Regions from separate parts of the Kitasatospora sp. NPDC096140 genome, predicted to be linked through region 1. Evidence: riboswitches for the same ligand, from Rfam matches in the RefSeq annotation. Region 1 holds a riboswitch; each other region holds the start of a gene.

Evidence for each region. A riboswitch is a leader RNA that binds a small molecule or an ion and turns the genes downstream of it on or off. The one in region 1 is predicted to bind cobalamin.
Region 2: linked by a shared signal. The riboswitch ahead of ABT048_RS12425 (cobalamin biosynthesis protein) and the one ahead of ABT048_RS21280 (ribonucleoside-diphosphate reductase subunit alpha) in region 1 are both predicted to bind cobalamin.
Region 3: linked by a shared signal. The riboswitch ahead of metE (5-methyltetrahydropteroyltriglutamate--homocysteine S-methyltransferase) and the one ahead of ABT048_RS21280 (ribonucleoside-diphosphate reductase subunit alpha) in region 1 are both predicted to bind cobalamin.
Region 4: linked by a shared signal. The riboswitch ahead of ABT048_RS19600 (peptidase) and the one ahead of ABT048_RS21280 (ribonucleoside-diphosphate reductase subunit alpha) in region 1 are both predicted to bind cobalamin.

Annotation. Positions count from the first base shown of each region.
Region 1 is NZ_JBEOUW010000019.1:131,121-136,699, reverse strand. It holds gene ABT048_RS21290 (hypothetical protein) at 1-431, opposite strand, end outside; gene ABT048_RS21285 (ribonucleotide-diphosphate reductase subunit beta) at 516-1,511, opposite strand; gene ABT048_RS21280 (ribonucleoside-diphosphate reductase subunit alpha) at 1,532-3,931, opposite strand; cobalamin riboswitch at 4,123-4,254, opposite strand; gene ABT048_RS21275 (glycosyltransferase family 39 protein) at 4,328-5,579, opposite strand, start outside.
Region 2 is NZ_JBEOUW010000010.1:715-6,293, reverse strand. It holds gene ABT048_RS12435 (putative cobaltochelatase) at 1-1,142, opposite strand, end outside; gene ABT048_RS12430 (cobyric acid synthase) at 1,139-2,677, opposite strand; gene ABT048_RS12425 (cobalamin biosynthesis protein) at 2,674-3,660, opposite strand; cobalamin riboswitch at 3,859-3,990, opposite strand; gene ABT048_RS12420 (helix-turn-helix domain-containing protein) at 4,188-4,886, shown strand; gene ABT048_RS12415 (alpha/beta hydrolase family protein) at 5,063-5,579, shown strand, end outside.
Region 3 is NZ_JBEOUW010000017.1:71,172-76,750, forward strand. It holds gene ABT048_RS19540 (AraC family transcriptional regulator) at 1-470, opposite strand, end outside; gene ABT048_RS19545 (class I SAM-dependent methyltransferase) at 526-1,125, shown strand; gene metE (5-methyltetrahydropteroyltriglutamate--homocysteine S-methyltransferase) at 1,230-3,545, opposite strand; cobalamin riboswitch at 3,705-3,942, opposite strand; gene ABT048_RS19555 (hypothetical protein) at 4,139-4,444, opposite strand; gene ABT048_RS19560 (ECF transporter S component) at 4,462-5,313, opposite strand; gene ABT048_RS19565 (ABC transporter ATP-binding protein) at 5,310-5,579, opposite strand, start outside.
Region 4 is NZ_JBEOUW010000017.1:84,991-90,569, forward strand. It holds gene ABT048_RS19585 (prenyltransferase/squalene oxidase repeat-containing protein) at 1-402, shown strand, start outside; gene ABT048_RS19590 (hypothetical protein) at 517-843, shown strand; gene ABT048_RS19595 (SCO2322-related protein) at 909-1,397, opposite strand; gene ABT048_RS19600 (peptidase) at 1,427-2,500, opposite strand; cobalamin riboswitch at 2,601-2,750, opposite strand; gene cobF (precorrin-6A synthase (deacetylating)) at 2,857-3,615, shown strand; gene ABT048_RS19610 (enoyl-CoA hydratase) at 3,698-4,471, opposite strand; gene mmsB (3-hydroxyisobutyrate dehydrogenase) at 4,468-5,352, opposite strand; gene ABT048_RS19620 (enoyl-CoA hydratase/isomerase family protein) at 5,349-5,579, opposite strand, start outside.

The DNA.
Region 1 (5,579 bases):
GCTCCCGGAGCACCTGCACCGAAGGCGAGGACCATGGACTGGGCGACCGCCACATCCGTGGGGTCGATGCCCTGGGACCAGGTGATCCGGGCGCTCAGGCCGGGAATCGTGCTTCCTGGCGCATACGCCCGGTACGAGCCGCGGGCATCCGCTATGCGCACCCCGTTGCGGCGCAGCTCCGCCCGGCGGAGGCTGGTGGCCCGCAGCTCGTAGGTGCGGTCGCCCACCACGGCCGTGCGGGTGCGCGACTTCCGCCTGATCGGCACGTTCTGGCCGTTGACGTTCATGGCGCCGTGCTCGCGGTCGGGCACCACCGTGACGGTGGGCATCCCCACCCCCTGCACCCGGGCCACGACGGACGGCCAGCGGTCATGACTGACCTGGATCGGCTCGAACGGGCCGTTGATCACACGCTGTTGGAGCTTGGACATTCCTGGCTATCCCCCGAACACCGAGAACCGACAGCGGAGCTGCCGTGACGGCAGCTCCGCTGTTCGCTGAACGTTGTTGTCGACTTAGAAGTCGTCGTCGAAGGAGACCGAACCCTCGACCGCGACCTGGTACGCCGACACGCGCCGCTCGAAGAAGTTGGTCAGCTCCTGGACGTTCTGCAGCTCCATGAAGCCGAACGGGTTGGTCGACCCGTACCGGATCGGCAGACCCAGACGCGCCAGGCGCTGGTCGGCCACCGCCTGCAGGTACTCCCGCATCGAGGCGGTGTTCATGCCCGGCAGGCCCTCACCGCACAGGTCCTGGGCGAACTGGAGCTCGGCCTCGACGGCCTCCTCCAGCATCTCCGTGACCTGCTTGGCCATCTCGTCGTCGAAGAGGTCGGGCTCCTCCTCGCGGACGGTGTCCACCACCGAGAACGCGAAGTCCATGTGCATGGACTCGTCGCGGAACACCCAGTTGGTACCCGTCGCCAGGCCGTGCAGCAGGCCGCGCGACCGGAACCAGTACACGTACGCGAACGCGCCGTAGAAGAACAGGCCCTCGACGCACGCCGCGAAGCAGATCAGGTTGAGCAGGAACGCCCGCCTGTCCTCCTTCGTCTGCAGCGAGTCGATGTGGTCGACCGCGTTCATGTACTTGAAGCAGAACTGCGCCTTCTGGTGGATGGAGGGGATGTTCTCCACCGCGGCGAAGGCCGCGTTGCGGTCCTCCGGGTCCGGAAGGTAGGTGTCCAGCAGCGTCAGGTAGAACTGGACGTGCACGGCCTCCTCGAACAGCTGGCGCGACAGGTACAGGCGCGCCTCCGGGGAGTTGATGTGCTTGTAGAGGCTCAGCACCACGTTGTTCGCGACGATCGAGTCACCGGTCGCGAAGAAGGCGACCAGCCGGCCGATCATGTGCCGCTCGCCGTCGCTCAGCTTGGCGAGGTCGGCGACGTCGGAGTGCAGGTCCACCTCCTCCACGGTCCAGGTGTTCTTGATCGCGTCCCGGTACCGGTCGTAGAACGACGGGTAGCGCATCGGGCGCAGGGTCAGCTCGAAGCCGGGGTCGAGCAGCATCTTGCGGTCGTCGGGGGTGCTCACTGGCAGGCCTCGCAGGACTCGGGGTTCTCCAGGGAGCAGGCGATGGCGTCCTGCTCGGCCTGGGTCATGGTGGGGGCGGGGACCGGCACGGCGCTGCGGGCGGCACCGGAGGCGGCCTGGGCGATGCGGGTCGCGGGGCGCGAGCGCAGGTAGTAGGTGGTCTTCAGACCGACCTTCCACGCGTAGGCGTACATCGAGCTGAGCTTGCCGATGGTCGGCGCCGCCATGAACAGGTTCAGCGACTGGCTCTGGTCCAGGTACGGCATGCGGGCCGCGGCCAGGTCGATCAGCGCGCGCTGCGGCAGCTCCCAGGCCGTCCGGTAGAGCGAACGGACCTCGGCCGGCAGCCAGTTCAGCTCCTGGACGGAGCCGTTGGCGTCGCGCAGCGAGTCGCGGGTCTGCTGGTCCCAGACGCCGAGCTCCTTGAGCTCGCGCACCAGGTACGGGTTGACCTGGAGGAACTCGCCGCTGAGCGTCTCGCGCTTGAACAGGTTGGACACCTGCGGCTCGATGCACTCGTACACGCCGGCGATGGACGCGATGGTCGCGGTCGGCGCGATGGCCAGCAGCAGCGAGTTGCGCAGGCCGGTCTCGGCGATCCGGGCGCGCAGCGCGGTCCAGCGGTCGGCCCACTGCGGGGCGGCCGTCGGGAAGTGGTCGATGTGCAGCTCGCCGCGGGCGGCGCGGGTCTCGCCGTACGCCTCGTGGCGGCCCAGCTGCTCGGCCAGGTCGGCGGAGCGCTCGTACGCGGTGAGCATGATGCGCTCGGCGATGAGCGTGGACAGCCGCGCGGCCTGCGCGGAGTCGAAGTCGATCCGCAGCTTGAAGAAGACGTCCTGGAGGCCCATCACGCCGAGGCCGACCGGGCGCCAGCGGGAGTTGGACGTCCCGGCCTCGGTGGTCGGGTAGAAGTTGATGTCCACCACGCGGTCGAGGAAGGTGACGGCGGTGCGGACGGTGGCGTCGAGGCGCTCCCAGTCCATCGCGCCGAGCAGGTCGTCCGCGGAGGCGCCGACGGCCACGTGCGCACCGAGGTTGACCGAACCCAGGTTGCAGACGGCGGTCTCGGAGTCGTCCGTGACCTCCAGGATCTCGGTGCACAGGTTGGAGGAGTGCACCGTGCGGCCCGGCAGCGCGGTCTGGTTGGCGGCGCGGTTGGAGGCGTCCTTGAAGGTCATCCAGCCGTTGCCGGTCTGCGCCAGGGTGCGCATCATGCGGGCGTAGAGGGTCTGCGCCGGGATGGTGCGGACGGCCTTGCCGGCCTGCTCGGCCTTGCGGTAGGCCTCGTCGAACTCCTCGCCCCACAGGTCGACCAGCTCGGGAACGTCGGCCGGGGAGAACAGCGACCAGTCCGCGTTGGCGTTGACCCGGCGCATGAACTCGTCCGGGATCCAGTGCGCCAGGTTGAGGTTGTGGGTGCGGCGGGCTTCCTCGCCGGTGTTGTCGCGGAGCTCCAGGAACTCCTCGATGTCGGCGTGCCAGGTCTCCAGGTAGACGCACGCGGCGCCCTTGCGGCGGCCGCCCTGGTTGACGGCGGCGACCGAGGAGTCGAGGGTGCGCAGGAACGGCACGATGCCGTTGGACTTGCCGTTGGTGCCGCGGATCAGGCTGCCGCGCGAGCGGATGCGCGAGTAGGACAGGCCGATGCCGCCGGCGTGCTTGGACAGGCGGGCGATCTGCGCGTAGCGGTTGTAGATCGAGTCCAGGTTGTCCAGCGGGGAGTCGAGCAGGTAGCAGCTCGACATCTGCGGGTGGCGGGTGCCGGAGTTGAAGAGCGTCGGCGAGGAGGTGAGGTACTCCAGGCGGCTCATCAGGCCGTACAGCTCGGCCACCTCGCGCACCGACTGCTCGTTGTCGCCGACCGCCAGGCCACAGGCGACGCGGAGCAGGAAGTGCTGCGGGGTCTCGACCACCTTGCGGGTGATCGGGTGGCGCAGCAGGTAACGGGACTGCACGGTGCGCAGGCCGAAGTACTCGAAGCGGTCGTCGCCCGCGGCGTCGATCAGGGCGTTCAGCGCGGCGGCGTGCTTGGCGACGAAGTCCGCGGTGGTGTCGCCGATCAGGCCCTCGGCGTGGCCGACGGCGATCGAGGCGGAGAAGGACGTGGAGCCCTGGCTGTTCGCCTCGTCGACGATCTCCAGCGCGAGCAGGCGGGCGGCGAGCTTCGAGTACTGCGGGTCCTCGGCGATCATCGACGCGGCGGCGTCCACGGCCAGCCCGCGCAGCTCGGCGAAGTCCGAGCCGGCGTGGCGGCCGCGCAGCGCAGCGGCGGCGACATGGCCGGGGTCGACCTCGGGGAGGTCGACACTGCGGTCGGTGAGCAGCCGCAGCAGGGCGCCGCCGGGGTCGGAGACCTTCGGGTCGATGAAGGCGGTACCGGAGCCCTGGGCGGGCAGGGTGGCTGAGGCAGCGGTGGTCAAGGCGCTCTCTCCTGGCGGCGATCGGCGGCGGTGATCGGAGCCTCGGGCCGGTCGGGGCAGGGGAGCACGGCACGAACGCAAACGGCGTCGCGCGACGGTGTCTCCCCGGCCCGCCCGCGAGGCCCGGAGGGGTGGTGCTTGGTGCTGGCGCGGCCTCTGCGGGAGGGCCGTGGCGCACGCCGCCGGCAGGTACTCGGACTCGCGGGGACAGCTGCTCCAGCCGCCCGCACACCGCTGCGGGGCAGTCCCGGATTCGCACCGGGTTCCCCTGCATCGACAGCAGAAGCGAGCATACATGTAGTGCCGCTGCTCTGCGGCGGCACCATATGTTGTGCCTGTCGTGTCGCCCGCGTGGGCGGGCCCGTCGGCCGGTCAGTGCTTGAGATAGACCTTGTACGTGCTCGAATCGCCGGTCGGCGAAGTGAATTGCGCCACCAGTCGGTACTGCCCGCCGGCCGCCAGCGCGGCGCTCAGGGCGCGGTCGGTGGCGCGCGGCGCGGTGCTGTCGAGGACGACCATCGTGAACCAGCCGTCGCGGATCGCGGCGACGCTCCCGTCGTCCCCGTGGTGCTGCACGCCGGCCGCGTCGCGGTACTCCGTGCCGGTGCGCGCGGAGACCCACTGCTCGGGCTTGCTGACCGCGCCGAGGTAGTACTCGGCGAGTCCGTCGACCTCGGTGAGGTAGCGCCCCTGGGGCACCGCGTGGGACCGCAGGACGGCCAGCAGGCGGCCGGAGTCGGGTCCGTTCTGGTACCGCAGGGCGGACTGCTCCAGGCCGAGGGCGAGCAGCGCGACCCAGACCAGGATGCCGAGCTGGGGGTGGCGGAAGTGGGCGCCCACCAGCCGGGTCAGGCCGACCCCGGCGAGCGGGGCGGCCAGCAGCATGCCGTAGGCGAGGTGGCGGAACAGTGCCCCGGAGGTGCCGGTCCACACGTGCGCGGCCGGGACGAGCAGGGCGGTGGCGGTCAGCACGGTGCCGAGCAGGGCGCGGTGGCCGCGCGAGGTGGGAACGGCCTCCTTCTCGGGCGCGTCGTGCTCGTTCATCTGCTCGCGGCGCGCGTACGCGATCGTGCCGGCCACCGCGAGGACGGTGAACAGGCCGCTCCACTGGACGGTGGAGAGCAGGACGGCGCGGGCCGAGCCGGGGGCGTTGCCGTGCGAGGGCGACCACCCGGCGAGCTCGCCCAGCGTGCCGTACGGCAGCAGCAGGACGACGGTGCCGGCGGCCAGCAGCAGGGCGCGCAGGGCGGCCGGGCCGAGGCGGCGGTGCGGACGGGCGGTGGCCAGCGCGAGGCCGACCAGGGCGGGCACGGCGAAGGCCGCGGAGTACGCGACGGCGCAGGCGAGCGCGGCGGCCGGGGCGGCGGTCAGGACCAGCGCCGGATGTCGCCGTGAGGTGAACACCGTGGCCCAGGCCGCGAGGGCGACCAGCAGCACGGCGAGGGACTCGGGGGCGGCGTAGAAGCCGACCACGACGGTGGACTGCAGGACGGCGTAGACGGCTATCGCGCAGATCGCGACCCGCTCGTTGAACAGCCGCCGGGTCAGCGAGTACAGCAGCACGGTGGTGGCCAGCGCGAAGCCGAGGCTGAGCAGCCGGGTGCCCCAGATGCCGTTGGCGTCG
Region 2 (5,579 bases), on a different contig from region 1:
GCCTCCGGTGCGCCGTCGGCGGACGGCTCGGGCGCCCCGCCGCCGTCCGGGCCGCCGCCGTCGGGGCCGCCCTCGGGGCCGCCCTCCGGGCCCGGGCCGTCGCCCTCGGGCTCCGGATCGTCGTCGCCCTGGGAGTGCTCCTCCAGCGTCCGCTCCAGCTGCTCCTCGTCCAGCCCCGGAGCGTCGAAGGGGTTGCGGCGCCGCCGGTGCGGCAGCGCCAGCCGGGCGGCCTGGCGGACGTCCTCCTCCAGCACCTCGGTGCGACCGTCCCAGGCGGCGAGCGCGACGGCCGTGCGGGCCATCACGATGTCGGCGCGCAGGCCGTCCACCTCGAACGCGGCGCACACCGCGGTGATCTGACGCAGCGCCACATCGGTCAGCTCGACCTTGGGGAGCAACTCCCGGGCTGCGGTGATGCGTTCGGCGAGCGCCCGCTCCTCCTCGGCGAACCGCGCGGCGAAGCCGGCCGGGTCCGCGTCGTACGCGAGCCGGCGCCGGACCACCTCGGCGCGCTCGGCCGGGTCCCGGGTGGCGGCGATCTCGACGGTCAGGCCGAACCGGTCGAGCAGCTGCGGCCGCAGCTCGCCCTCCTCCGGGTTCATCGTGCCGACCAGCAGGAAGCGGGCCGCGTGCCGCACCGACACGCCCTCGCGCTCGACGTACGAGCGGCCCATCGCGGCGGCGTCCAACAGCAGGTCCACCACGTGGTCCTGGAGCAGGTTCACCTCGTCGATGTACAGCACGCCGCGGTGCGCCCGGGCGAGCAGTCCGGGCTCGTACGCCTTGACGCCCTCGGCCAGTGCGCGCTCCAGGTCCAGCGAGCCGACGATCCGGTCCTCGGCCACGCCGACGGGCAACTCGACCAGCTGGGACGGCCGTTCGTGGCTCACGGCGGCGGAGTGCGGCCCGTCCGGGCACTGCGGGTCGGGCGCGGCCGGGTCGCAGGCGAAGCGGCAGCCCTCAACGGTGGCGATGGACGGCAGCAGGCCGGCCAGCGCGCGCACCATGGTCGACTTCGCGGTGCCCTTCTCGCCGCGCACCAGCACGCCGCCCACAGCGGGGGAGACCGCGTTCAGCAGCAGCCCGAGCCGCAGGTCGGCCATGCCGACGATCGCGGTGAACGGATAGCGGACGTCAGTCATGCGTCACTCCCAGGTGCCCCGGGCGCCAGGAACGGCAGCGATCCGGCCGCCGGCACCCCGCCCTCGATCAGCTTCCACAGCGCGTCGGTGTCCGCGTGTTCCTCGATCAGGTCGCCCAGCCGGTCCAGCCGGGCCTCGCGCGCCTCGGCGAACGAGGTGTCCGGGGCCGGCACGAACGCCCGCCCGGCCAGGTCGGCGACCTCGCGCAGGAGTTCGCGGCGGAAGCCGTCGTTCTCCAGCACGCCGTGCCAGGTCGTGCCCCAGACCGAGCCCGCCCGGCAGCCGTCCAGGCTCTGCCCCCGGTCATCGGAGATGAACCTGTCGCCGCCCTCCACGGTCACCACCCCGTGGTGGATCTCGTAGCCCACGACCCGCCGGCCGTACGCCTCGCCGACCGGCCGCGCCAGCACCTTCTCGACGCCGAACCGCACCTGCGTCGGCAGCAGGCCGAGCCCGTCGACGGCGCCCGCCTTGGACTCCACCTCGTCGACGATCCCGCGCGCCAGCATCTGGTAGCCGCCGCAGACCCCGAGGATCGGCAGCCCGGCCGCCGCGCGCGCCTTCAGCGCCGGTTCCAGGCCGCGCTCGCGCAGCCAGGCGAGGTCCGCCACGGTGGCCCGGGTGCCGGGCAGCACCACCAGGTCGGCGTCGGCCAGCTCCTCCGGCCTGGTGGCCCAGCGCACCAGGACGCCGGGCTCCTGCGCCAGCGCGTCCACGTCGGTGAAGTTGGACAGCCGGGGGAAGCGCACCACGGCCACCCGCAGCACGTCCGCCCCGACCGGGCCGCGCCCGTCGACCCGGTCCACCACGGTCGACAGGTCCAGCGAGTCCTCGGCGTCCAGCCACAGCCCGGGCAGCATCGGCAGGGTGCCCAGCACCGGACGGCCGGTCAGCCCGTGCAGCATCTCCAGGCCGGGCGCGAGCAGCCGCGCGTCGCCGCGGAACTTGTTGACGAACCAGCCCGCCACGTGCCGCTGGTCCTCCGCGGACAGCAGCGCCAGCGTGCCGTACATCGCCGCGAACACACCGCCCCGGTCGATGTCCCCGACCACCACCACGGGCAGCCCGGCGGCCGTGGCCAGGCCCATGTTGGCGATGTCGCGGTCGCGCAGGTTGATCTCGGCGGGCGATCCGGCGCCCTCGCAGACGACCACCTCGTAGCGGCTGCGCAGATCGGCCAGGCACTCCAGGGCGCGTTCCAGCAGGACGGGCTTGCGCTCGCGGTAGTCCAGCGCGCCCACCTCGGCGACCGGCCTGCCCAGCAGCACCACCTGGCTGCGGCCGTCCGCGCCGGGCTTCAGCAGCACCGGGTTCATCGCCGCCTCCGGCTCCACCCGGGCGGCCTGCGCCTGCATCGCCTGGGCGCGTCCGATCTCGGCGCCGTCGGCGGTGACGAAGGAGTTCAACGACATGTTCTGTGCCTTGAACGGCGCGACCCGCACGCCCTGGCGGGCCAGCCAGCGGCAGATGCCGGCGGTGACCACGCTCTTGCCCGCGTCCGAGGTCGTCCCGGCGACCAGCAGCGCGTTCGTCATGCCCTTCCCCTCTTCCCACGGAGCGCGCGCAGCAGGACGTGCCCCGCGACCGTCGTACCCAGCGCCAGCGCGCCCACCCGCCGGGAGAGCGTGCAGGCCCGTTCGATGTCGTCGACCGTGACCGGCCGCAGCTCCCCGCCGAGCACCGGCCGGTGCTCGACGCGCTCGCCGTACTGCAGCGTCCCGCCCAGCCGCACGCCCACCGCGCCGGCGAACGCCGACTCCGCCTGACCGGCGTTCGGGCTCGGGTGCGAGGAGCCGTCGCGCCGCCAGACCCGCCAGGCCGTCCGCGGCTGCGGGGCGGCGGCCACCGTCAGCAGGGCCGTCAGCCGGGCGCCGGGCCAGCCCGCCACGTCGTCCAGCCGGGCCGAGGCCCAGCCGAACCGGGCGTGGCGCGGCGAGCGGTGGCCCACCATGGCGTCCAGGGTGTTCACCGCGCGGAAGGCCAGCAGCCCGGGCGTGCCGGCCAGGGCGCCCCAGGCCAGGGCGTTCACCACGGCGTCGGCGGTGTTCTCGGCCACCGACTCGACCACCGCGCGCGCGATCTGCTGCTCGTCCAGCGCGCTCGGGTCCCGCCCGCACAGGTGCGGCAGCCGCTCCCGCGCGGCCCGCAGGTCGCCCTGCTGCAGGGAGCGGCCGATGGCGCGGGCCTCCCGGGTCAGCGAGGTGCCGCCGAGCACGGTCCAGGTCGCGGCCGCCGCCAGTGCGGCCCGGCCCAGCGGTCGCCGGCCGACGGTACGGTCCAGGGCGAGGGCGCCCGCCGCGACCGTACCCACGCACAGCGCCGTGTACCCGGCCCCGGCCGCCCGGTCGTCGCGCCACAGCCGCCGCTCCAGGCGGGTGGCGGCGCTGCCGAAGACGGCCACCGGGTGGCCCCGGCGCGGGTCGGCGAAGCGGGCGTCGGCGGCGTAGCCCACGACGGCGCCCACCGCGAACGCGGCGGCGCGGCCCCAGCGGCGGCCGGCCGCAGGACGGACGGTCACCGGCCGCACGCCGGAAGGCGGCTCATGGAGGGACAGCTCAACGAGAGGGAGCCCAGCGGAAGGCGACTCATCGAGAGGCGGCTCATCGGGAGACGGCTCGGCGGAAGGCAGTTCGGAGTCCGGCCGGGCGGGGCAGCCTGCATCGCGTGCGTGTCCTCACTCAGGGTCCGCGCCCTGGATCGACGTAGCGGGGGCGAGAGTCTCCTGGCTTCCGGGTCGGACGCACCCCCGGTGCCTTCCAGCGGCTTCTGACGGCCCGCCGTGGCGAGATTTCCGAGCGTGCTCCCCGGTGACAGTGGCGGGACCGCGCCGGACTCGCACCGGCTTCCTCTCCATGCCTCCGATTGGCCCCAGGATCCCATCACGCGGCCGAACCGGGAGTCAACCGAGGTCACGGAGGGGTTGGTCACACGGGACGGCGGCCGATGAGCTGTGGGATCGCCCAGCGCGGCACCGCCCCCGGGCCGGCCGCTTCGTGGGTTCGGTCGCTGGGGTCGCGCCGTGGTCCGCGCCTAGCGTTCGGTGGCATGCGTCGCAGAAAGCCCCCCGCCGCCCCGCCCCCGGTGCCGTTCTCGCCCGCAGCCGCCCGCGCCCACCGGGCCGCCCTCGGCCTCACCCCCGAACAGGTCGCCGAGGGCCTGGCCGCGCACGGCGTACGGCTGCTGCCCGCCCACGTCCTCGCCTGGGAGAGCGGCGAGCTGCGCCCCGGCGAAGCGGAGTTCATCGCCCTCGCCCGCGCCCTCTGGTGCCCCGCCGCCCAGCTGATGGACACCCGTCCGGTCCGGTTGCGCGACCACCGCGTCGCCCGTGAGCTCGGCCAGGCGGCCGTCGCCGAGCGCACCGGCACCACCCTCGGCTCCTACCGGCAGGCCGAACTGACCGACCGCTGGGAGGGCGACGAGGAACAGACCCGCGCCCTCGCCGACGTCCTCGGCCTCGGCCTGCCCGAACTCGTCGAGGCCACCGGCCGCGGGGAGGCGCTCGACCACCTCCTCCGCCAGTGCGTCACCGGCCGCTGGCAGCCCCACCTCCGCGCCCTCGCCCGCATCGTCCCCGCCCCCGCCGACGCCCTCGCCGACGCCCTCGCCGCCCTCCACCAGGAGCACCACGTCCCTACCCACTGGGGCGCCACCGCCCGCACCGCACCGCCCCCGGCCGCCGGATCCCTCACCCCCCGCTTCTGGCACCTCCTCGACACCGCGGGCACCACCGGGCCGACCGCGTGACAACGGGCACCACCGGGCCGACCGCGTAACAAGGGGAGGCGGCCGGCCCTCCGACGGCGGGTGCGGATCCGGAGGCCGTGCCCCGGACGGGTCAGCCCGGTGGCCGCGCGGGCGGGGCGCCGGTGGACTGGTGCACGAACACCGTCCGGTCCGAGACCAACAGAGCGGGGAACGATATGCGCTGGGGAACCGCTGCCGTCGTGGCGGCCGCCGCCGTCGGAACCGGGGCCGTCGTCCTGGTGATCGGCCGTCGGGCTTCCGAGCGGATGGTCCGTCCGGTGACCGCCGGGCGGGAGTCCGGGCGGGAGTCCGGGCCGGTCGTGGTCCGGAGCGTCGGCGCCGGGCGGGTCACCTTCACCCGCAGTCCGGAGAGCCTGCACCCCGGCCGCTGGGCGGTCGAGTGGGGCGACAACGGCCACGCCGTCGTCGAGGACGTCCTGCACAGCGACGAGCAGGGCGTCACCCGTCGGCTGGTCCGCGCCGACCAGGGCACGCTCACCCCCGGCACCGAGGTCCGCTTCACCCCCCGCGTCCACCTCGGCGACCCCACCCGGGCACTCGGCCTCGCCTACACCGACACCTCCGCCGACGGGGAACTCGGCGCGCTCCCCGCCTGGCACCTCGACGGCAAGCGCGGCACCTGGGTGATCCTCGTCCACGGCCCGGAGGCCGACCGCCAGCAGACCCTCCCGG
Region 3 (5,579 bases), on a different contig from region 1:
TCGACGGGCATCAGCACCTCGATCGAACGGGCGGGGACCGGGGCCAGGTTGTCGATCAGGACGGCCTGGGCCCGGAGCCGGCGCGGCGGGTCGAGAGCGGGCCGGGCCAGGTGGTCGATCAGGCCGGCGACCAGCTGGTCCACCGCCACCGGCTGCGGCACCGACCAGCCGGGCAGCCCGGGGCCCCGGGTGATGTTCAGGCTGCGCATGGCGGTGCCGGCCAGCGCGGCGGTCTGGTGCGCGGTGCCGGCCGGGATCCACAGCGCCCGGGTCGGCGGCAGGATCCACTCACCGTCCTCGGTCGACACGGTCAGCACGCCGTTGCGGGCCCAGACCACCTGGTGGGTGTCGTGCCAGTGGGTGCCGAACCGACTGCCCGGCGCGAGGTCGTAGGAGCGCACCACGATCGCGCCGGCCGCCTCGTCCACGGTGCCCGGCGGACCGGGACGGGGTTGTCCGTTTGACGACATGATCTGGAAGCGTACGCGCTGGTGGCCCACCCGCGCCCTTCCTAGCCTCTTGGACATGAACCTCAACCACGCACGAGTGTGCACCAGCCCCGAATGGGCCCGGACGTTGCAGACCACGGTGTTGCCCACGGTGACGGCCGGAGCCGAGTTGGGCACGGTGATGCTGGAGATCGGCCCCGGTCCGGGCGCCGCCACCGACTGGCTGCGGCACCGCGTCGAGCGGCTCGTCGCCGTCGAGTACGAACAGCCCGCCGCCGAGGCGCTGGCGGCCCGCTTCGCCGGCACCAACGTCGAGGTCCGGCACGGCGACGCCACCGCGTTGCCCTTCGCCGACGCGGCCTTCGACTCGGTGGCCTGCTTCACGATGCTGCACCACGTCCCCACCCGGGCCCTGCAGGACAGGCTGCTCGCCGAGGTCCTGCGCGTGCTGCGCCCGGGCGGGGTGCTGGTGGGCTCGGACAGCCTGGCCGGCGACGGGCTGCACCACTTCCACGAGGGCGACACGTACAACCCGGTGGAGCCGTCGTCCTTCCTGACGCGATTGCAGACGCTGGGCTTCGAGAACCTGACCATCGGGGTGGGGGGACGGTTGACCTTCGTCGCCCACAGGCCGCGAGCCGCAGCCGAGGACGGCAGCGTCACCGGCGCCCGCTGACCGGCCCCGGGCCCACGGGAGTGCGCGCCGGGCGGCCCCGACGGAAGGTCCGCCGGGGCCGCGAACCACCGGCCGCTCGGCCGACGACTCCCTTCGGGGGACGGTCAGTCGGCGAGTTCCTCGCGCAGGCGGCGGGCGGCGGCGACCAGGCTGTCCAGGGAGGCGCGGGTCTCCGGCCAGCCGCGGGTCTTCAGGCCGCAGTCGGGGTTGACCCAGAGGCGCTCGGCCGGGATCGCGGCGAGGCCGGCCCGGAGCAGCGAGACCGCTTCCTCGGTGCTCGGGACGCGCGGGGAGTGGATGTCCCAGACGCCGGGGCCGACCTCGCGCGGGTAGCCGGCCTCGGCCAGCTCCCCGGCGACCTCCATGTGCGAGCGGGTCGCCTCCAGGGAGATGACGTCCGCGTCGAGGTCGTCGATCGCCTTCATGATCGCGCCGAACTCGGCGTAGCACATGTGGGTGTGGACCTGGGTGTCCGCGCGGACGCCCGAGGTGGCCAGCCGGAAGGCCTCGGTGGCCCAGTCCAGGTAGGCCGGGCGGTCGGCGGCGCGCAGCGGCAGGGTCTCGCGCAGGGCCGGCTCGTCGACCTGGACGACGGCGGCGCCGGTGGCCTCCAGGTCGGTGACCTCGTCGCGCAGGGCGAGGGCGACCTGGCGGGCGGTGTCGGCGAGCGGCTGGTCGTCGCGGACGAAGGACCAGGCGAGCATGGTGACCGGGCCGGTGAGCATGCCCTTGACCGGGCGGTCGGTGAGGTCCTGGGCGTAGCGGAACCAGTCGACGGTCATCGGGTGCGGGCGGGAGATGTCCCCGGCGAGGACCGGCGGGCGGACGTAGCGGGTGCCGTAGGACTGGACCCAGCCGTGCCGGGTGGCGAGGTAGCCGGTGAGCTGTTCGGCGAAGTACTGGACCATGTCGTTGCGTTCGGGCTCGCCGTGGACGAGGACGTCGAGGCCGGCTTTCTCCTGGTAGGCGATGACGTCGCGGACCTCGGCCTCCATCCGTTCCCGGTAGGCGGCCGTGTCGATCCGGCCCGCCGTCAGGTCGGCGCGGGCGACGCGCAGTTCGGTGGTCTGCGGGAAGGAGCCGATGGTGGTGGTCGGCAGCAGCGGCAGCCTGAGCCGGGCGCGCTGGGCCTGGGCCCGTACGGGGTAGGGCTGGGCGCGGCGGGCGTCGTCCGTGGTGACGGCGGCGGAGCGGGCGCGGACGGCGGGGTCGCGGGTGATCGGTGAGGTGGCGCGGGAGGCCAGGTCGGCGCGGTTGGCGGCGAGTTCGGCGGTGATCGCGCCGGTGCCCTCGCGCAGGCCGCGGGCGAGCAGCGCGGCCTCGGCGGCCTTCTGCTTGGCGAACGCGAGCCAGCGGGCGATCTGCGGGTCGATGTCGCGTTCGAGCGTGGCGTCGATCGGCACGTGCAGCAGCGAGCAGGAGGGCGCGACGTCGACCCGGTCGGCGAGGCCGAACAGGGTCGCCAGGGTGGCGAGCGACTTCCCCAGGTCGTTGATCCAGATGTTGCGTCCGTCGATCACACCGGCGACCAGTCGCCTGCCGGGCAGCCCGCCGACGGCGGCGAGGTCGGCGAGGTTGGCCGCGGCCGGTCCGGTGAAGTCCAGCGCCAGGCCCTCGACCGGAGCCTTCGCCAGGACCGGCAGGGCGTCGCCGAGGCGGTCGAAGTAGCTTGCGACCAGCAGCTTGGGCCGGTCGGCGAGGGCGCCGAGGTCCCGGTAGGCGCGGGCGGCGGCGTTGAGCTCGGCCGGGGTGCGGTCCTGCACCAGGGCGGGCTCGTCCAGCTGGACCCACTCGGCGCCGGCCGCCTTCAGGGCCGCGAGCAGCTCGGCGTAGACCGGCAGCAGCCGGTCCAGCAGGGTCAGCGGCTGGAAGTCCGCGGCGACACCGGGCGCGGGCTTGGCGAGCAGCAGGTAGGTGATCGGCCCGACCAGCACCGGCCGGGCGGTGTGACCGAGCGCGAGGGCCTCGCCGAGCTCGCCCACCGACTTGGCCGGGTTCGCCGCGAAGGCCGTGTCGGGGCCCAACTCGGGCACCAGATAGTGGTAGTTGGTGTCGAACCACTTGGTCATCTCCAGTGGCGCGACGTCCTGCGTGCCGCGCGCCATGGCGAAGTAGCCGTCCAGCGGATCGGCCTCGACCGCGGCCCGGTGCCGGGCGGGGATCGCGCCGACCGCGACGGTGGTGTCCAGCACGTGGTCGTAGAGCGAGAAGTCACCGGTCGGGACTTCCTCGATGCCGGAGTCGGCGAGCTGCTGCCAGTTCCCCCGGCGCAGGTCGGCGGCCGTCGCCAGCAGCGCCTCGGCGGTGACCGCGCCCTTCCAGTACCCCTCGATCGCCTTCTTCAGCTCCCGGCCCCGCCCCTGGCGGGGGTAGCCGTACGCGGTGGCGAGGGTTGCCGCGGCTGCGGACTTCGTGGTCAAGGGACTCTCCTTCGCGAGTCTGTCTCCTCAGGGATCCGGAGACCGCAGGGGCGCGAAGGGATGACGGACCGGGCAGTGGCCGCACGGACGTACGGGCCTGATCTGCCTGGTATGGTCGCCGACCCGCCCACGAGGTCACCGGATGTCCGCGCGCGGATCCTCCGCGGGCGGGCAGTGGCAGGTCTTCGGACTCGCGGGCGCGCCCACCCTGTCGAGGGCGGACTCCTACTGGCCGTCGCTTCCCAGACCCGTCCCGGGCCCAGTGCGTATGACGGCGGTCGTTCCCACTCACCGCTGCGGGGCAGTCCCGGACTGGCCGATCAAACGGCGTCACCGGGTTCCCTCTTGCGACGCCCCGCCTGGCGGACAGGGCGAACCAACTGCACGGCCAGCTTAGGGGCAAGGAACCCGAACCCACGCGGAATTCACGCAACGTGTCCGCATGGTGAGACCCGGCGCCGCCCGCGATGGCGCACGGGGTGCACCCCGGCGGCACCGGCCGTGGCCGCGGCGCACGGCCGCCGCCCCGGGGCCTCACCCGGTTCCGTACACCCGGCAGACGGTCAGGGACGCGCCGGCGGTCAGGTGCGTGCCTAGGTGTCGGGCGTGCGCGGCAGGGCGGCGCGGATGTCCGCGATCAGTTGGGGCAGGGTGCGTCCTGGATCCAGCTGACCGTCCAGGTGCCCGATCCGGTCGGCGGGGATGCCCGCCAGTATCCGTTCGGCCTCGCCCAGCAGTCGGCTCTTCCGGTGGAGGTCGAGCTTCATCCGGGCGACCTGCGCCTGTGCCCCGCCCAGCTGGCGGCGTGCGGATGCCAGGCCGGCGTGTTGTTCCGGGGTCAGGACGACGACGTCGACCCCGTTCAGCGTCACCGTCCGGGGCTTCGCGGGTTTGGGCACGATGGTGGCCTTCCGGTTCAGGGGTTCTCCGACCCGACGGGCCGGCCGACGGCCTGCGTTCCCACCGCGGCGTCCGCACCGCGCGGAGCCTCGAAGCGCACGGTGGGCTCGAAGTTGGCGCGGCGGGCGGCGCGGCGGAAGACGGTGAGGACGGCCGGCCCGACGACGAGGACGGCGGTGAAGGTGGTGACGGCGCGGCCGGTGTCCCAGCCGAGCGAGGTGGCGAGGTCGAACAGGAGGTAGCGGTGCCACTGTTCGGTGAAGGGCAGGCCCGGCAGGTAGGCGATCGAGCTGTTCGGATCGGTGGAGAACGGCCAGAAGGACAGGTTGAGCAGGAAGCCGAAGAGGTAGCCGGAGAAGGCGCCGTACACGGCCAGCATCGGCACCTCCACCCGGCGCCGCCGGGCACCGGGCAGCAGGCCGGCGAGCATGCCGACGAAGGCGCAGCCGAACATCTGGTAGGGCATCCAGGGGCCGACGCCGCCGGTGAGCAGCGCGGAGGCGAACAGTGAGGTGCAGCCGAGGGTGAAGCCGAAGCCGGGGCCGAAGACCCGGCCGGCCAGGACGAGGATGAAGAACACCGTCTCCACCCCGGCGGTGCCGGCGCCGAGGGGACGGAGTCCGGCGTTGACGGCGGAGAGGACGCCGAGCATGGCGAGGGCCTTGGCGTCGATGCCGCCGGACGAGATCTCGGCGATGACGACGGCGAGCACCAGGACCAGCAGGGCGCCGAAGATCAGCGGTGGCGCGTAGGAGGAGCCGAACTTCCCCGGGGCGACGACGAACGGCCAGGTGAAGGCGACCAGGCCGATGAACGCCGCCAGGGCGATGACGACCCGGGCCCGGCCGGGGATCCGCAGGGCGGTCATCGGGCCGCCCCTGCCGGTTCGAGGGCCTCGGCGACCTGGTGGGCCGTCAGGTAGGCCAGCGGCGCCAGGATCTTGGCGGTCTGGGGGGCGAAGGTCGGTGAGGCGACGATGACCTCCGCGGTCGGGCCGTCCGCGACGACCTCCCCCTCGGCCATCACCACGACCCGGTCGGCGGCGGAGGCGACGAACTCGACGTCGTGGGTGGAGACCACGACGGTGCGCCCCTCGGCGGCGAGCGCGTCCACGATGCCGGTGAGCGCCGCCTT
Region 4 (5,579 bases), on a different contig from region 1:
GCCGGGGCCGGGTTCACCGCCACCCCGCCCGCCCCGGTCACCGCGGGCGAGCCCACCTGGACCGCCACCACCGGCTTCACGGCCGGCACCGCCGCCAGGCTCGCCCTGGTCGTCGACGACGGCACCGGGGCGCTCAAGGCCTGCACCGTCACGCTCACCCCGACCGGCAGCACCGCGACCCTCGGCGACGTCCTCGACGCGGCGGGCACCGCCACCCCGGCCGGCTGCGTCACCGCTGTCACGCCGTCCACCGGCGGCGGCACCGTCACGGCGATCAACGGCACCGCCAACAGCGGTTCGTCCACCTGGAAGGTCAGTCTGGACGGCGCCACCGCCACCGGTGCGACCCGCGCCACGGTGGTCCACCTCGGCGACACCGTCTCGCTGCGCTACGGCAGCTGACCGCACGACTCCGCAGGGGAGTCGAGCACGGATCATCCTCCCCTCGGCAGGGCAGAACCACGACGGCCCGACGGATCCCGCCGCCGGACCACGGAACAGGGGGAAGTGGTACCGATGGGTGTCTCCAGGTGGGTGGCAGGCGGCTACGTGGCCTCGGTCGGCGTACTGGCCGCCCTGGGCGGGCTGACGGGGAACGGGCGCTACTACCTCGCGTCGATCGTCCTCACCCTGCCCGTCGGGCTCGCCGCGTTCGCGGGCGTCTACCTCGCCCGGGGGCTGCTGACGGGCGTCGGTGAGCTGTTCACCACGACACGACTCCCGAACGGCGATGATCCCGGGTGGCTGACCACGGCGGGCATCGTGGCCAACACACTGCTGTTCACCGCTGCCGCCGTCATCACCGTGGTGCTGGCCGAGCGCTTCGTCCGCCGCCGGCGGTGAGCCCCGGGCACCCGGCGCCCCGGCTCCTCGTGGAAGGGGCTGGGGCACCGATGTGCCATGGGGTGTCAGGGCGCCGTGATGCCCGGCTGGGCGCCGGCGCCGAAGGACCAGCCCTCGACGTCGCCGGGCGCCGGGTTGTAGCTGCCCGCGCCGAGGTTGCTGTACGACCAGGGGCCGCCGTGCTGGGCGTGCCAGTACGACCAGTAGGCGCTGCCGGTGGGGTTGGTGCAGGTCGTCGGCAGGCTGTTGATCTTGCAGACGAAGCCGGGGAAGCGCGGGTGGAAGGCGTACGAGAACCCGGCGCCGGTCAGCGCGGCCAGGCCGCTGGCCGGGTCCCCGGGGGCGCAGCCGGTCTCGATGCCGCCGCCGACGGCGGTGAAGTCGACCACGACGGTGACGCCGGTGGTGCCGTCGCATGCCGCCGCGTGGGCCTGCGGGGCCTGGGCGGCGGAGGCGCCGAGCAGGCCGGCGGTGAGGGCCGCCGCGGCCGCGATCGACCCGAGCGTACGGCGGGCCGGGCGGGCCGGGCGGGCCGGGGTGAGGGTGTCGGTCATCGGTGAACTCCTCGCGGTTTCGGGCCTGTTCAGCGGGTGGCCGGGGCCGGGCAGGCCAGGGTGGGGGCGTCGGGGCGCGCGCCGGCGGCGGACAGGGTGGCCAGCGGCGCACCGCCCAGGCCGAGGACGGCCTGCGCGGTCGCCCGGGCGCCGTTGCCCGCGTTGAAGCCGGTCGCGTCGTAGGCGACCGCGCCGCGGACCGCCGGGTCGGCGGCGCAGCCCTGCTGGAGCTTGACCAGCCGGCTCCAGCCCTTGAGGCCGGCACCGAAGCGCCCGCCCGAGAGCAGGGCCTGGGTGGCCAGGCCGGTGGTGTTGGCGTTGGAGGCGGTCGCCCCGGCGGCCGCGAAGCCGCCATCGGCGTTCTGGTGGGTGGTGAGCCAGGTGAGGCCCGCGTTGGCCTTGGCGGTGCGGCCGGTGGCGGCGAGGGCCTGGGCGGCGAGGGCGGTGGCGTCCGGGTCGCCGGCGCAGGTGGCCTGGCCGAAGGCGACGGGGAAGCCGCCGTCCGCGCACTGGCTGTTCGCGAGGTAGTCCACGGCTGCCGCCGGGGCGCCGCCGGGGGTGCGGTGCAGGGCGATCAGGGCCAGTGACTGGCCGAAGGCGTTGCTGTAGTCGCCCCACTGGGAGCGGTCGGAGAAGCGTCCCTCGGCGGTCTGGAGGGAGCGCAGCCGGGCCGGCAGGTCGACGCCGCCGAAGTTCGCCGGGTTCGCGTCGCGGACCTCGGCGGCGAGCAGCAGCTTGGCGGTCGCGCCCGCGTACGCCTCGGTGGTGCCGTCACCGAGGTAGCCGGAGATGATCTCGGGCTTCGCCAGCCAGACGGTGGCGTTGGCGGCGGCCTCGTCGGAGCTGTGCGAGGCGGCGAAGGCCAGCACGGCGTCGATGGTCAGCCCCTGGTCGGGGTAGGCGGTGCCGTTGAAGACGGACTCGAAGTGGTCACCGCCGACGAGCTGGCGGGCCAGCCAGCCGGCCGCGGCGGCGTCGGGACGGACGGTCCTGGACGAAGACGAGGTCGTGTCGGCGTGGGCGGCGGTGGCGGCGGGGAGCGCGGTGGCGAGGGCCAGGGCGGGTATCGCGAGCAGACCGAGGGTACGGCGGAGCGTGGGCATGGGTGCCTTTCCGGGCCTGGACGCAGGGGCCCGGAGGGCGTCGGCGCCGTGCCGGAGCAACCCTCGGAGCTCCGGCCCGCAGACCACGACGGGAGGAGGGGACGACACACCTCCGCCGACGGGTACTCGGGCTCGCCGCCGACGTGGCGTCGGCGGCCTACCGTTGCGGGCCAGCGCCGGATTCGAACCGGACTTCCCCCGTGGGCGGAGTCACTACGTGACGGCTCATCATGGCGAAACGGAAAAGATCGGGTCAAGGGATCGTGCGTCACATCACGGTGACCACGGCGTAGTTCGCCGACTCGCCCCCGCCGGCCGGACGAGATCGCAGCGGTTCGGACGGCAGAATGCCTCCCATGCGGCACATCTTCGTCATCGGTATCGGCGCGGGCGACCCCGACCACCTCACCCTGCAGGCGGTCAGGGCGCTGGCCCGCACGGACGTCTTCTTCATCCTCGACAAGAGCGAGGAACGGCAGGACCTGATCCGGCTGCGTCGCCGGATCCTCGCCGAGCACGGCCGCGCCGGGCACCGCGTGGTCGAGGCGCCGGACGCGGAACGGGACCGCGGCACCCCCGCGTACGCGGCCGCCGTCGACGACTGGCGCGTCCGCCGCGCCGACCTGGTCGAACGGCTCCTCGCCGAGCACCTCGGCGAGGACGAGACCGGCGCCTTCCTGGTCTGGGGCGACCCGAGCCTGTACGACAGCGTCATCGCCGTCGTGGACGACGTCCTGGCCCGCGGCACCGTCGGGTTCGACTTCGAGGTGGTCCCGGGCATCAGCAGCGTCTCGGCGCTCGCCGCCCGCCACCGCACCACACTGACCCGGGTCGGCCGCCCGGTGCAGATCACCACCGGCCGCCGTCTGGCCGAGGGTTTCCCCGAGGGCGTGGACGACGTGGTGGTGATGCTCGACGGCCGGGCCGCCTTCGCCGGGATCGACCCCGAGGGGTTGGAGATCCGGTACGGCGCCTACCTCGGCACCCCCGACGAGATCCTCGTCGCCGGCCCGCTCGCCGAGGCCGCCCCGAGGATCCGCGAGCTGCGCGAGCAGGCCCGCGAGCGCAAGGGCTGGATCATGGACACCTACCTGCTCCGGCGGGCCGGGAGCTGACCGGCGGTGCGCCGCCCCGTGGAGGGGGCGGCGCACCGGGCCGGCCCGTCAGCGGTTGCCGAACGTCAGCGGTTGCCGAACGTCAGCGGTTGCCGAACGTCGGCGGGCGCTTCTCGGCGAAGGCTGCCATGCCCTCCTTCTGGTCCGCCGTGGCGAAGGTGGCGTGGAAGAGCCGGCGCTCGAAGCGGACGCCCTCGGCGAGGGTGGTCTCGTACGAGCGGTTGACGCTCTCCTTGAGCATGACCGCCGCCGGAGCGGACATCGCCGCGATGGTCTCGGCGGTGGCCAGGGCCTCCGTCTGCAGCTGGTCGGCGGGGACGATCCGGGAGACCAGGCCGGCCCGTTCGGCCTCCTCGGCGCCCATCATCCGGCCGGTCAGGCACAGCTCCATCGCCTTGGCCTTGCCGACCGCCCGGGTGAGCCGCTGCGAGCCGCCGATGCCGGGGATCACACCGAGCTTGATCTCCGGCTGCCCGAACTTGGCGGTGTCCGCGGCCAGCAGGACGTCGCACATCATCGCCAGCTCGCAGCCGCCGCCCAGCGCGTACCCGGCCACCGCCGCGACGACCGGCTTGCGCAGCGCGGCGAAGCGGTCCCAGGCGGCGAACCAGTCGCCGAGGTAGGCGTCGACGAACTCCAGGGACTGCATCTCCTTGATGTCGGCGCCGGCCGCGAAGGCCTTCTCCGAGCCGGTGACCACCAGACAGCCGATCTCCCTGTCCCGGTCGAACTCCGTGGCCGCGGCGACGACTTCGGTCATCAGCTGGGTGTTGAGCGCGTTGAGCGCCTTCGGGCGGTCGAGCGTGATCAGCCCCACCCGGCCCTTGCGCTCGACCAGGATCGTCTCGAACGTCATGCGGTGTCCTTCCGGAGGGTGGTGATGATGGCGGAGAAGTCCAGCCCGGCGCCCGCCCCTTCGGCGAACGCGGCGTACACCTCCGATGCCCTGCCGCCCAGTTCGGCCGGTACGTCGCAGGCGGCGGCCGCGGCGGCCGCGAGTCCGAGGTCCTTGGCCATCAGGGCGGCGGCGAATCCGCCGGCGTAGTCGCGGTTGGCGGGGCTGCCCGGGACCGGGCCGGGGACGGGACAGTTGGAGGTGAGCGCCCAGCACTGCCCAGAGGCGGTGGAGGCCACCTCGAACAGGGCCTGATGGCTGAGCCCGAGGCTCTCCCCGAGTACGAAGGCCTCGCTGACCGCGATCATCGAGACGCCGAGGATCATGTTGTTGCAGATCTTCGCGGCCTGCCCGGCACCGGAGGGGCCGCAGTGCACGACCCTGCGGCCCATCGCGGCCAGCAGCGGCTCCGCCTCGGCGAAGTCGACGTCCTCCGCGCCGACCATGAAGGTGAGGCTCGCGGCCTCGGCACCGGGCACACCGCCGGACACGGGCGCGTCGACGGCCCGGTGGCCGGCCGTGCGGGCAAGGTCGGCGGCGACCCGGGCGTCCCCGACGGCGATGGTGGAGCAGTCGATGAACAGCGCACCCGAGGCCGCCTCGGTCAACTCGCCGTAGGAGTCGAGGACATGGCGTCCGGTCGGCAGCATGGTCAGCACCACGTCGGCCTCGCCGACCGCCTCGGCGGCGGAGACCGCGATCATCACTCCCTGCGCCGCGGCCAGGTCCCGGGCCTCGGCCGAGAGGTCATAGCCGATCACCCGGTGCCCGGCCTTGACGAGGTTGGCGGCCATCGGGCCGCCCATGTTGCCCAGTCCGATGAATCCGATGCTGTGGGTCACCAGCGCTCCAGGGATGTGGTGGTGGCGGCGAGGCCGAGTTCGCCATCGCCGCGCGGGGCGAAGTAGCGGGCCACGGCAGCGGGTTCGACGGCGCCCAGGGTGGCCGGGCTCCACCGCGGCGAGCGGTCCTTGTCGATCACCTGCGCCCGGATCCCCTCGGCGAGGTCCGGCGTGGCGAGCGCCGCACACGAGGTGCGGTACTCCTGGTCGAGCACCGCCTCCAGCGG